2 regions of the Flexivirga lutea genome follow, and region 1 is predicted to be linked to the other one. Evidence: riboswitches for the same ligand, from Rfam matches in the RefSeq annotation. Region 1 holds a riboswitch; the other holds the start of a gene.
What was found. Region 1 has a riboswitch for cobalamin ahead of ACYVBN_RS08665 (hypothetical protein). Riboswitches for the same ligand answer to the same signal wherever they lie in the genome.
Positions count from the first base shown of each region.

Region 2: it holds a riboswitch for cobalamin, as region 1 does, so the genes downstream of both, ACYVBN_RS12040 (ribonucleoside-diphosphate reductase subunit alpha) here and ACYVBN_RS08665 (hypothetical protein) in region 1, are expected to answer to the same signal.

Region 1 covers NZ_BAAGZB010000002.1:471,013-475,905, forward strand. The annotation lists gene ACYVBN_RS08655 (ABC transporter ATP-binding protein) at 1-64, opposite strand, end outside; gene ACYVBN_RS08660 (CbiQ family ECF transporter T component) at 61-1,185, opposite strand; gene ACYVBN_RS08665 (hypothetical protein) at 1,188-2,159, opposite strand; cobalamin riboswitch at 2,235-2,368, opposite strand; gene ACYVBN_RS08670 (nucleoside/nucleotide kinase family protein) at 2,443-3,084, shown strand; gene ACYVBN_RS08675 (RNA polymerase sigma factor) at 3,404-3,919, shown strand; gene ACYVBN_RS08680 (hypothetical protein) at 3,906-4,775, shown strand; gene ACYVBN_RS08685 (GNAT family N-acetyltransferase) at 4,807-4,893, opposite strand, start outside.
Region 2 covers NZ_BAAGZB010000002.1:1,183,670-1,188,562, forward strand. The annotation lists gene ACYVBN_RS12040 (ribonucleoside-diphosphate reductase subunit alpha) at 1-2,519, opposite strand, end outside; cobalamin riboswitch at 2,654-2,855, opposite strand; tRNA gene ACYVBN_RS12045 (tRNA-Gly) at 3,154-3,224, opposite strand; gene dcd (dCTP deaminase) at 3,340-3,915, shown strand; gene ACYVBN_RS12055 (alpha/beta hydrolase family protein) at 3,926-4,591, shown strand; gene ACYVBN_RS12060 (ABC transporter ATP-binding protein) at 4,692-4,893, shown strand, end outside.

The DNA of each region.
Region 1 (4,893 bases):
CCGGTCCCGGGTCGCCGGCGGGCGCACCCTCGTAACGCACCGACACGTCGTGCAGCTCGATCATGCCGCCACCTCCTCCGTCGCATCCTGTATGACGCTGGGCGGCGACACGACGGCGGCCAGCAGGCCGATGACGGCAGCGACCAGCGGCAGCAGGTCGACGATCGGCCACTGCGCAGGGGTCGTGGAGGTGTTGAGGTGTGCCGGCGTGATCTGTGCCGCCAGGATCATCAACGCCCCGGCGGCCAGACCACTGGCGGCCACGGCGCAACCAACCACCCCGAACGGATCCACGCGGTAGCGGGTGACCGCGCGCTCACGCGAGGAGCAGAGCAGCCCCAGTGCGGCGAGCGCCACCCCGAGCACGAACGCCGGCCACCGGAAGAGTGTCGGTGCGCGGTCGTCCAGGACACCGAAGATGCCGATGCAGACGGCGATCAGGCCGGCCAGTGTCAGCACGCCGAGGATCCGGCGGGTCCGCTTCGGCGTCGAGCCGCGACGCCCGTAGCCTCGCGAATCCATCGCTGCCGCGAGCAGCAGTGAGCGGTCCAGCGCATCGGCCAGCACCGGGACGATGACTCGGCGCACGACGTGCCACTTGCCACCATCGGCGTCGGCCCGCAGACGCTGCGCTCGGCGCACCCGTCGGATGCTGTCCGCCAGCTGCGGGAAGACCGAGACGGCGACGACCACCACCGTGCCGATGTCGTAGAGGCTGATGGGTACCACCTTGAGCAGTCGCTTCGGGTTCGCCAGTGAGTTGGCCGCGCCGATGCAGATGATCATCGCGGCGAGCCGCAGGCCGTCATACAAACCGTCGAGCAGGTCGGACAGGTGCACCGGGCCGAGCAGTGAGACGCCGGCAGCCCACTGCGGCAAGGGGATTCGCGGCAGGTCCAGCACCACGGGCCCGGCGCCGGCCGCGCCGAGCAAGCACCGGAAGGCGACCCGCACGACGACGACGAAGAGTCCGAGCAGCAGGTAGAGCCGCAGCGATCGCGACCACGGCGCATTGCCGCGGCGCAGGACGACCACGAAGCAGGAGACCCCGATCAGCAGCAGCAACAACAGCGGGTTGGTGGTGAACGACGCCGCCACCGCCAGTCCGATCGCCCACAACCACCAGGCGACCGGATGGACCGGTGCGGGCAGCCGTGTCGCCCTGGTGGGATGTCTCGGATCCACTGTCAGTTGCGCCGGCGGAGGAACGCTACTGCGCTGCCGCCGATGGCCAGCGCCGCGAGGACGCCACCACCCACGACGGTGGTCGCATTGATGGTGGACGACTTCTCCGCGTCCTTGATCTTCTTGTCGCTGTTGACGATCGGCGCACCGGCGGCATTGGTGGGCCCCCCGCTGGAGGTGCCCGTGATGCCCGCTCCGGTCGAGGACGTCGCCGAACTCTTGTGCGCGGCCGTCGAGGCGCCGGCCGACCGGGAAGCTGCCGTCTTCTTGTTCTTCGCGGTATGCGTGCCGGCCGCGGTCGACGACCCGGACGTCGAGCCGGTGGCGGACTGCGGTTGCGACCCACCACCGTGCTTCGGTGCGGTGCTGTGCGGGGGCGGTGGCGCGGTGGTGGTCGTATGGCGCGGCGCCGGCGGCGCCGTGGTGGTGTGCGCGGGCGGCGGCTTCGGCGCCGCGGGCCGGCTCGGGGTGTAGCGGGGCGGGTAGTTGGTGCCGCCCTCGCTGAACGCCCAGCCCTCGAAACCGCCGGGGATGACATGGCTGCTGGAGGCGCCTTCGCCGCTGGAGGTCCAGGACCCGCCATTGGGCGCCTGGGTGTACCACCAGTGCGCATTCGGCGGAGGCGTGCGCCCGCACGACTCGTGGTAACCACCGGGCAGCGTGGCCGATGCCGACGGCTGCCCGTAGATGCGGCAGATGAAGGCAAGGCCGTACTGCCGGGTCCCCTCCACCGGGATCCCGGCGGCCTGCAACGCCTGCAGACCGGTGGCGCCGCTGCCGACCGGCGAGCACCGGACCGCGATCCCGCCGCCGAGGTCACGGAAGTCGACCACGACGGTCACCCCGGAACTGGTCTTGCACACGCCGTTGTAGCCGGCGGCCTGCGCCGGCGCGGCCGATCCGGCATACGCGAAGGTGGTCGCCGAGGCGGCGAGCGCGAGGGCTGCGACGGAGCGCACCGTGCGGCTGGGCATGCGCGTGAGTCCTTTCGTGTCGGGACTTCTTGCGCGCGACACGATCTCGCCCGCGACTGCAGTCCTCGACAGTCGATCCGGTGACGGGTGGGAGCAGGTATTCCGACTCGCGACCGGTCGGCCGCTCACGGCTGCGGGACAGCGCCGGAATCGCACCGGCTTCCCCTGCTCGCACCTGGGTGCCCGACACGGGCACCCGATCCGGAAACGGTAGCACCGCCGCAGCCTGCTCCCGCACCACCGCAGCTTGTGCACGGCGCCGGAATGCCGCAGAGTCTCGCGAGTGACCTCCGTCCGCGCCCTCGATGCCGCAGCCGCCGTCGACGCCGTCGTCGAGTCGGCCGCGCGGTCCGACCGCGTCGTCATCGGGTTGACCGGGCCGCCCGCGGCCGGGAAATCCACCGCCGCCGAGTTGGTGGCCGCCGGCTGCCGGGCGCGCGGGTTGCGCACGGTCGTGGTGCCGATGGACGGCTTCCACCTGGCGCAGGCGGTGCTGGACGCGCGCGGCTGGGCACCGGTCAAGGGTGCGCCGCACACTTTCGACGGCGCCGGCTATGTCGCGCTGCTCGACCGGATCCGTCGGGAGCGGGACGACACCGTCTGGGCGCCGGCGTTCGACCGTGCGCTGGAGGAGCCGGTCGCCGGCTCCATCGCGGTCTCCCCCGGGACACGGGTCGTGCTCACCGAGGGCAACTACCTGCTGCTGGACCGGCCGCCGTGGAGCGCGGTGCCCGGGCTGCTGGATGCGGTCTGGTATGTCGACGTCCCCGACCCGCTGCGCCGCGACCGGCTGATCCAGCGGCACCGCCGTTTCGGGCGCAGTCCTGCGGAGGCTGCCGAGCGTGCGCTCGGCTCCGACGAGCGCAACGCCGAACTGGTCCGGGCGACCAAGGCCCGCGCGGACGGCATACTCCTGCTGCCGTGAACGCGGGTGGCCGGCGCCGGCCGGGCTGCCGCATGTGACCGATCGCACCTCTCGCCATACAGGTTGGCGGGCGCGCGCAGGCAACCTCGCGGGCCGTCGCACGTCTTCCCGGTGTGAGGAGGAACGTGCGAACCGACGGATGGCGGCCGGTCCCCGGCCCGTCGCGGTGCGTCGTTCCCTCCTGCGTCAGCCAGTGGTTAAGGTCTGGGCGAGGGGTTGCGGTGTCATGACACTCAGCACACCCGTCGTGTATGCCGGAAGGCCGAGTCGCTGGGGAGGTCGGATCCATGAGCATGGACCGGCTCCCGCCCACGATGCGATGACTGCGGACGACTCCGTCGATCTGGCGGAGCTCTATCGCACCCACCACCTGCAGATGGTGCGGCTCGCGCGACTGCTCGTCGACGATCTGGCCAGCGCCGAGGACGTGGTGCAGGAGGCGTTCCTCGGGATGCACCGCAACCGCGCGGCCTTGCGTGACTCGCGTGCCGCGGTCGGTTATCTCCGGCAGGCGGTGGTCAACCAGTCGCGCTCGATGCTGCGCCGGCGGCGCACGGTGCGCGCGCATCTGAAGGTCGCCGAGCCGGAGATCGCCCCGCCCGCCGACACCGACGTGATCATCGCCGAGGAGCACCAGGAGGTGCTGCGGGCGGTGGATCAGTTGCCGCCGCGGCAGCGCGAGGTGTTGGTGCTGCGCTACTGGTCCGACATGTCGGAGGCGGAGATCGCCGACGCCCTGGGGATCAGCCGGGGCACCGTGAAGTCCCAGGCGAGCCGTGCGATGGCCACACTCACCACGATCATGCAAGGAGGCGCAACCGATGAATCCGTCTGACCCGCACGACCCGGCGGAGCTGGAGCGCCGCCTGCGCGACGCGTTCGCGGCCAAGGCCCTGCAGGTCTCCGACGCCGATCTCGACCCGGCACGCGAGGCAGAGGTCGTCGCGGCGCTGGAAGCCCAGGGTCGCCGCCATCCGGCGACGCGTTGGTTCGCCGGCATCGGTTCGGCGGCCGCCGCGGCCGCGATCATCGGTGTGGCTCTCGTGGGTCTGCATGACGGGAACACGCGGCAGGTGGTCAACGGCCTGCCCCCGGCCGTGACGACGACTTCGTCGTCGCCGGGTTCGAGCACTGTGACCGGCCCGTCGTCCTCGTCCACCGGCGAGCTGGGGCCCGATCTCCAGCAGCCGGCCACCCCCGGGAACGGGCGCACCTCGACGCTGTCCTCGGTGGGATCGTCCGGTGGTCAGTCGACCGTTCCGACGTCGGATGCGTCCACCTCGCCGGACGTGAATCGCACTGCGCTGTCGCACGGTTCGACCGGTGGCTCGGCCCAGTCGTCGCTTCACACCTCCGCGGCACAGCTGCCGCCGGCGATGCCGTCCGAGCTCCCGCAGTCGGGCTCGCTGGGTGATCAGGATTACACGGGCGCGGTGCCGCTGGTGGATCCTTCCGGCGGTCCGGCGCGCATGCTGTCGATGCCGTCGGATTTGACGTGGCAGCGCACTGCGCACACGGACCACACGTTGACGGTGCGGATCACCTATCTGCCCACCGACATCGAGGCCTATTGGCGGGGGACGCTGCCTGCGCAGGGTTGGGTGGCCGACGGTGCGGGCTGGAAGTTCCCCGGCACCTCGTATGCCGTCAGCCCCATCTCCGACAAGGGCAGCTTCACCGTCACCTGGTGATCTGCCGAGTGATTTGTCGGGTGCGGCGGGCTCAGAGCCTGTCGAAGGGTTCGGCGTAACGAAAGGTGCCGCCTTTGCCCTCATATCCGCTGAGCGTCCGGACCTGGAAGTAGTCACC
Region 2 (4,893 bases), 710 kb from region 1:
AATTCGGCGACCGGCGCGTTCTTCGGGGTTTCTGCCTGCTCGGGAGGGGGCGTCGCTGCCTTGCGCGCAAAGCCGAATCCGCTTCCGGCCCGGCCGCTTTCGACGGCCTTGTTGACCTTGACGGTCGACTGCTCCGCGCGGTGGCGCGGTTTCATGTGCAGGTAGTAGGTCGTCTTGACACCCTTGCGCCACGCGTCGACATACAGGTCGCTCATGCCACCGATGTCCCGCGACTCCAGGTAGATGTTGCGGCTGATCGCCTGATCGATCCACTTCTGCGCCCGCGAGGCGACCTGCAGGTATGCCGTGGCCGGCAGCTGGAAGGAAGTCTGAAAGACCTCCAATAGATCCTCCGGCACACCGGACACCGCCGAGAGGTCGCCGCGTGAACGCAGCAGCTCCTCGCGGATCGTGTCCCACAGGCCGCGCTCCTGCAACGCTGTGACCAGGTTGCGGTTGACCTCCAGGAACTTTCCGGACGAGGTCGTGCGCGAGAACAGTTGGGAGAACTGCGGATCCAGCCCCGGCGTGGTGCCCGCGACAAGGCCGATGGAGGCCGTCGGCGCGATCGCCATCAACGTCGCGTTCCGCACGCCGTCCTTGACGCGGGCGCGCAGCTCATCCCAGTCCAGCTGCGCGGTCCGGGGCACGTCGACCTCCACACCACGTCGCTGCTCCAGCACCTCGAGCGTGTCGATCGGCACCAGCCCGCGGGACCAGCCGGATCCCGGGAAGTTGGGGTAGGCGCCGCGCTCGACCGCCAGATCACACGAGGCGTCGATGGCGTGCCAGCTGATGAACTCGGTCAGCCGGTCGATCAGGTCGGCCGCCTCCTCCGAGGCGTAGGACAGACCCAACTTCTCCACCACGTCGGTGAAGCCCATGATTCCCAGGCCGATCGCGCGGTTCCGGTCATTGGAGTGCTCCGACTCGGGCACCGAGGAGCGCGTGATGTCGATCAGGTTGTCCAGCTGACGCACGGCGAGACGGGCGGACTCGGCGAGTCGGTCCCAATCCCAGTCCCACTCTTGGCGACGCTCATCCTCGATAGCCCGGGGTCCCCGCGAAGTATCGACGGAGGAGCGCAGCGGGGGAGTCGAACTTCGTGGGGTGGGCATCAGGTGTCGCGAGAGGTTGATCGAGGCCAGATTGCACACCGACACGTTGTCGCGGTCCTGCGGCAGCGTGATCTCGGTGCACAGGTTCGACAGGTGGATCGTGCCGGTGTTGTCGTTGAGCGCGCGCTGGTTGACGGTGTCCTTCCATGTCAGCCACGGGTGCGAGGTCGTCTGCAGCGAGACCAGGATCGATCTCCACTGCGCGCGGGCGCGGATCTTCTTGAAGGAGCGCAGCTTCCCGGCCTCGGCCAGAGCGGAATACTCCTGGTAGCGGCGGGAGAAGTCGTCGCCGACCAGCTCCACCAGGTCCGGGGTCTCCAGCGGGTCGAAGAGATACCAGTCGTCATCGGCGACGACGCGCTTCATGAACTCGTCGGACAGCCAGACCGCGGTGTTGGCGGTCCGGGTGCGTCGGTAGGGGTCGCCGGCGTTCTGCCGCAGATCGATGAATTGCGGGAAGTCCAGGTGCCAGTTCTCCATATAGAAGCACAGCGCCCCGAACTTCTTCCCGCCGCGGGAGACGGCCCGCAGGATCGAGTCGATGGTGTGCATGAAGGGGATCGGCCCGGTGGACGAGGTGTTGTTGCTGCGGATCGGACTGCCTTCCGAGCGCAGTTTGGAGACCGAGAGGCCGATGCCCCCGGTGCCCTTGGTCAGCCACATGACGTCGCGCATCGACTTGGCGATGTGCTCGATGTCGTCGTCCATCTGCATCACGAAGCAGTTGGACAGTTGCGGGGTGACGGTGCCGGCGTTGACCAGCGTCGAGCCGGCCGCCAGGTAGTCCAGCGACGCCATCTTGCGGTAGAAGCCGATCGCGGCCTGGGTCGGGTCCTTCTCGCCCACCGACATACCCATCGCGACACGCATCCAGAAGTATGCCGGGACCTCGAGCGGTCGACGACTGGAATCCGTTGCCATGTAACGGTTCTTGAGGGTGACGATGCCGATGTAGCGCAGCCCGTCGTCCAGGTGGTGGTCGAGCGCGGCCGCGAGCTGCTCCAGGTTGAACGCCGACGCCAGCCGGGGATCGAAGAGCCCGTCCTCGACCGACTCGCGGACGTAGCCGGGGAAGCGCGCCTGGTGCAGCAACGCAAGCTCGGACTGGGTCTCGAAGTCGCCCAGCACCTTCTTGTAGATCGTCTTGAGCAGCAGACGGGAGGCGATGACGTCGAAGTCGGGGTCGTCCTTGACGTTCTGCACCGCGACCGAGATGGCGGCTTCGTCGAGTTGCTCGGTGGTGATGCCGTCGAAGAGGGTGATCGCCAGCTCCGAGGCGATCTGCATAGTCATCGACATGGCGTTCGGCAGGCCGTCGGCCGCCCTCTCGATCGCCCGGTTGATGCGGTCTGCGTCATACGGCTCGCGCGAACCGTCGCGTTTGGTGACGTGTATGGCCACGTGCGGTGTCTCCCGTCTGTCCTCGCTGGTCGTCCGGCGAGGAGGGACGGCGAGCGGGCAGCGCACGCAGATGGGGCATGCCACCGCTCGTTCGTCAGCCCTTCCCGCGCGGGCTGCGGTCGGACCCGTCCACGAACGTGAACGGGGCAGTGGCAGGTCTTCGGACTCGTGACTCCGTGCCAGACGCACACCTACTGGTCGTCGCTTCCCGGGCTGGTCGGCCCAGTGCTGATGACGACGTTCGTCCTCACTCACCGCTGCGGGGGCAGTGCCGGAATCTCACCGGCTTCCCTCTTTCCTCGGGCACGATCGACGACCACCGTGGCGGTCAGTGTCCGTGCCCGAACCAACTGCGTGAGACACATTATCTAGTGGTGGCGACTTTGCCAAGACCCAACATGCTGTAGTTGCACGCATGTAGTTTCGACGGTGTCAAATCGGCAGAACGGCGCGAGCCCGAGCCGCAGGCGGGCGGTGCGGAGTCGAACCGGGGAGGTGGTGAGCGACCAGCGTTGGCGACGGAAGGGCGAGTGGACGGTCCGCGAGACAACGGTCGGCGCGGCTGCGGCGCGGGGCGAGCGAGCCCGAGCCGCAGGAGGGCGGTGAGGAGTCGACCGCAAGAAACGCAGTGAAGAGCGAGTGACGAGAATCGAACTCGCGTATTCAGCTTGGGAAGCTGATGTTCTACCATTGAACTACACTCGCGTGCCGCGAAAGCCGCTCCCCTGACACGCTGCCGCGGGGGCGATTTCGGACCGGCAGGAGTCTAACCCACGCGCGGCGCCACCGGCGCACGGGCCCGCCGGGTAGCGTGACCCCCGTGCTGCTCTCCGACCGCGACATTCGCGCCCAGATCGACGCCGGACGCGTGCGTCTCGACCCGTATGACGAGACGATGATCCAGCCTTCGAGCATCGACTTCCGACTGGATCGCTTCTTCCGGCTGTTCGACAATCACAAGTATCCGTTCATCGATCCGGCCGCCGAGCAGGACGAACTGACCCGGCTGATCGAGACCGACGCGGGCGAGCCGTTCGTGCTGCACCCAGGGGAGTTCGTGCTCGGCTCGACCTACGAGCAGGTGACGCTGCCGGACGACGTCGCCGCACGGGTGGAGGGCAAGTCGAGCCTGGGCCGGCTGGGCCTGCTCACCCACGCGACCGCCGGCTTCGTCGACCCGGGGTTCTCCGGCCACGTGACCCTGGAGTTGTCCAATGTCGCGACCCTGCCGATCAAGCTGTGGCCGGGCATGAAGATCGGCCAGCTGTGCTTCTTCCAGCTCAGTAGTCCGGCCGAAAGCCCTTATGGCAGCGCGAAATACGGCTCTCACTACCAAGGCCAGCGGGGCCCGACCGCGAGCCGGTCCTACGACAACTTCCACCGGTCGCAGCTGTGAGCGCGACCGCATGAGGCCCCGCTTCGAGGTCGGTCCGGCGCACGCGCAGGTGCGACCGGAGGCACACCCCTTCCTCACGCTGCCGGACGGCAGGCACCGCCCGGAGGCGATCGCCCTGCTGCTGCACGGCGGCGCCGAACACGGTCTGCAGCGCACCTTCAAGGCCAGCCCCCCGGTGCTGCGGATGGTGGCCGTCGCGCGCAGCATCGAGCACAGTGCCGGCGGCCGCATCGCACCCGCGGTGCTGCGCGACGCGGTGCGCGGATACAACGGTGACGCCCGCTCACCGGTCGTGGATGCTCGGTGGGCGCTGGGGCGGTTGCACGAGCTCTACCCGGGCGTGCCGCTCGCGCTGGTCGGTCATTCGATGGGGGGTCGGGTCGCACTCGAACTCGCCGGCTGCGAGGGGGTGGTCAGCATCGTCGGTATGGCGCCGTGGATCCCGCGGCAGTACGACGTCGAGCCCTTCCTCGGCCGACACACGCTGCTGTTGCACGGCCGCAAGGACGTCATCACCGATCCGCGGGAGAGCTCACGGCTCGCCGGCCGGATCGTCGCGGCGGGCGGGGACGCGCGCAGCGTCCAGTTGCCCGACGCCCACGCGATGCTGCTGCGAGCGCGCGCGTGGCACCGCCATACGAACGAGTTCCTGCAGCAGACGCTGCTGCGTCCCTGACCTCGCAGCCTCGCAGCGTGCGAGAAAGGCATCGCTCGCCGGGCACGTTGCCGGGTCTGACGTGACAGGATGTCGGTGGCCTGCACTACGTTGGGTGACCATGATCCGCTTCGAGCAGGTGGTCAAGCAGTACGCCGACGGTGCGACCGCCGTCGACGACCTGTCCTTCGATGCCCCGACCGGCCAGATCACCGTCCTGGTGGGACCGTCCGGGTGCGGCAAGACGACGTCGTTGCGGATGATCAACCGGATGATCGAGCCCACCAGCGGCAGCATCTCCATCGACGGTGAGGACGTCCAGA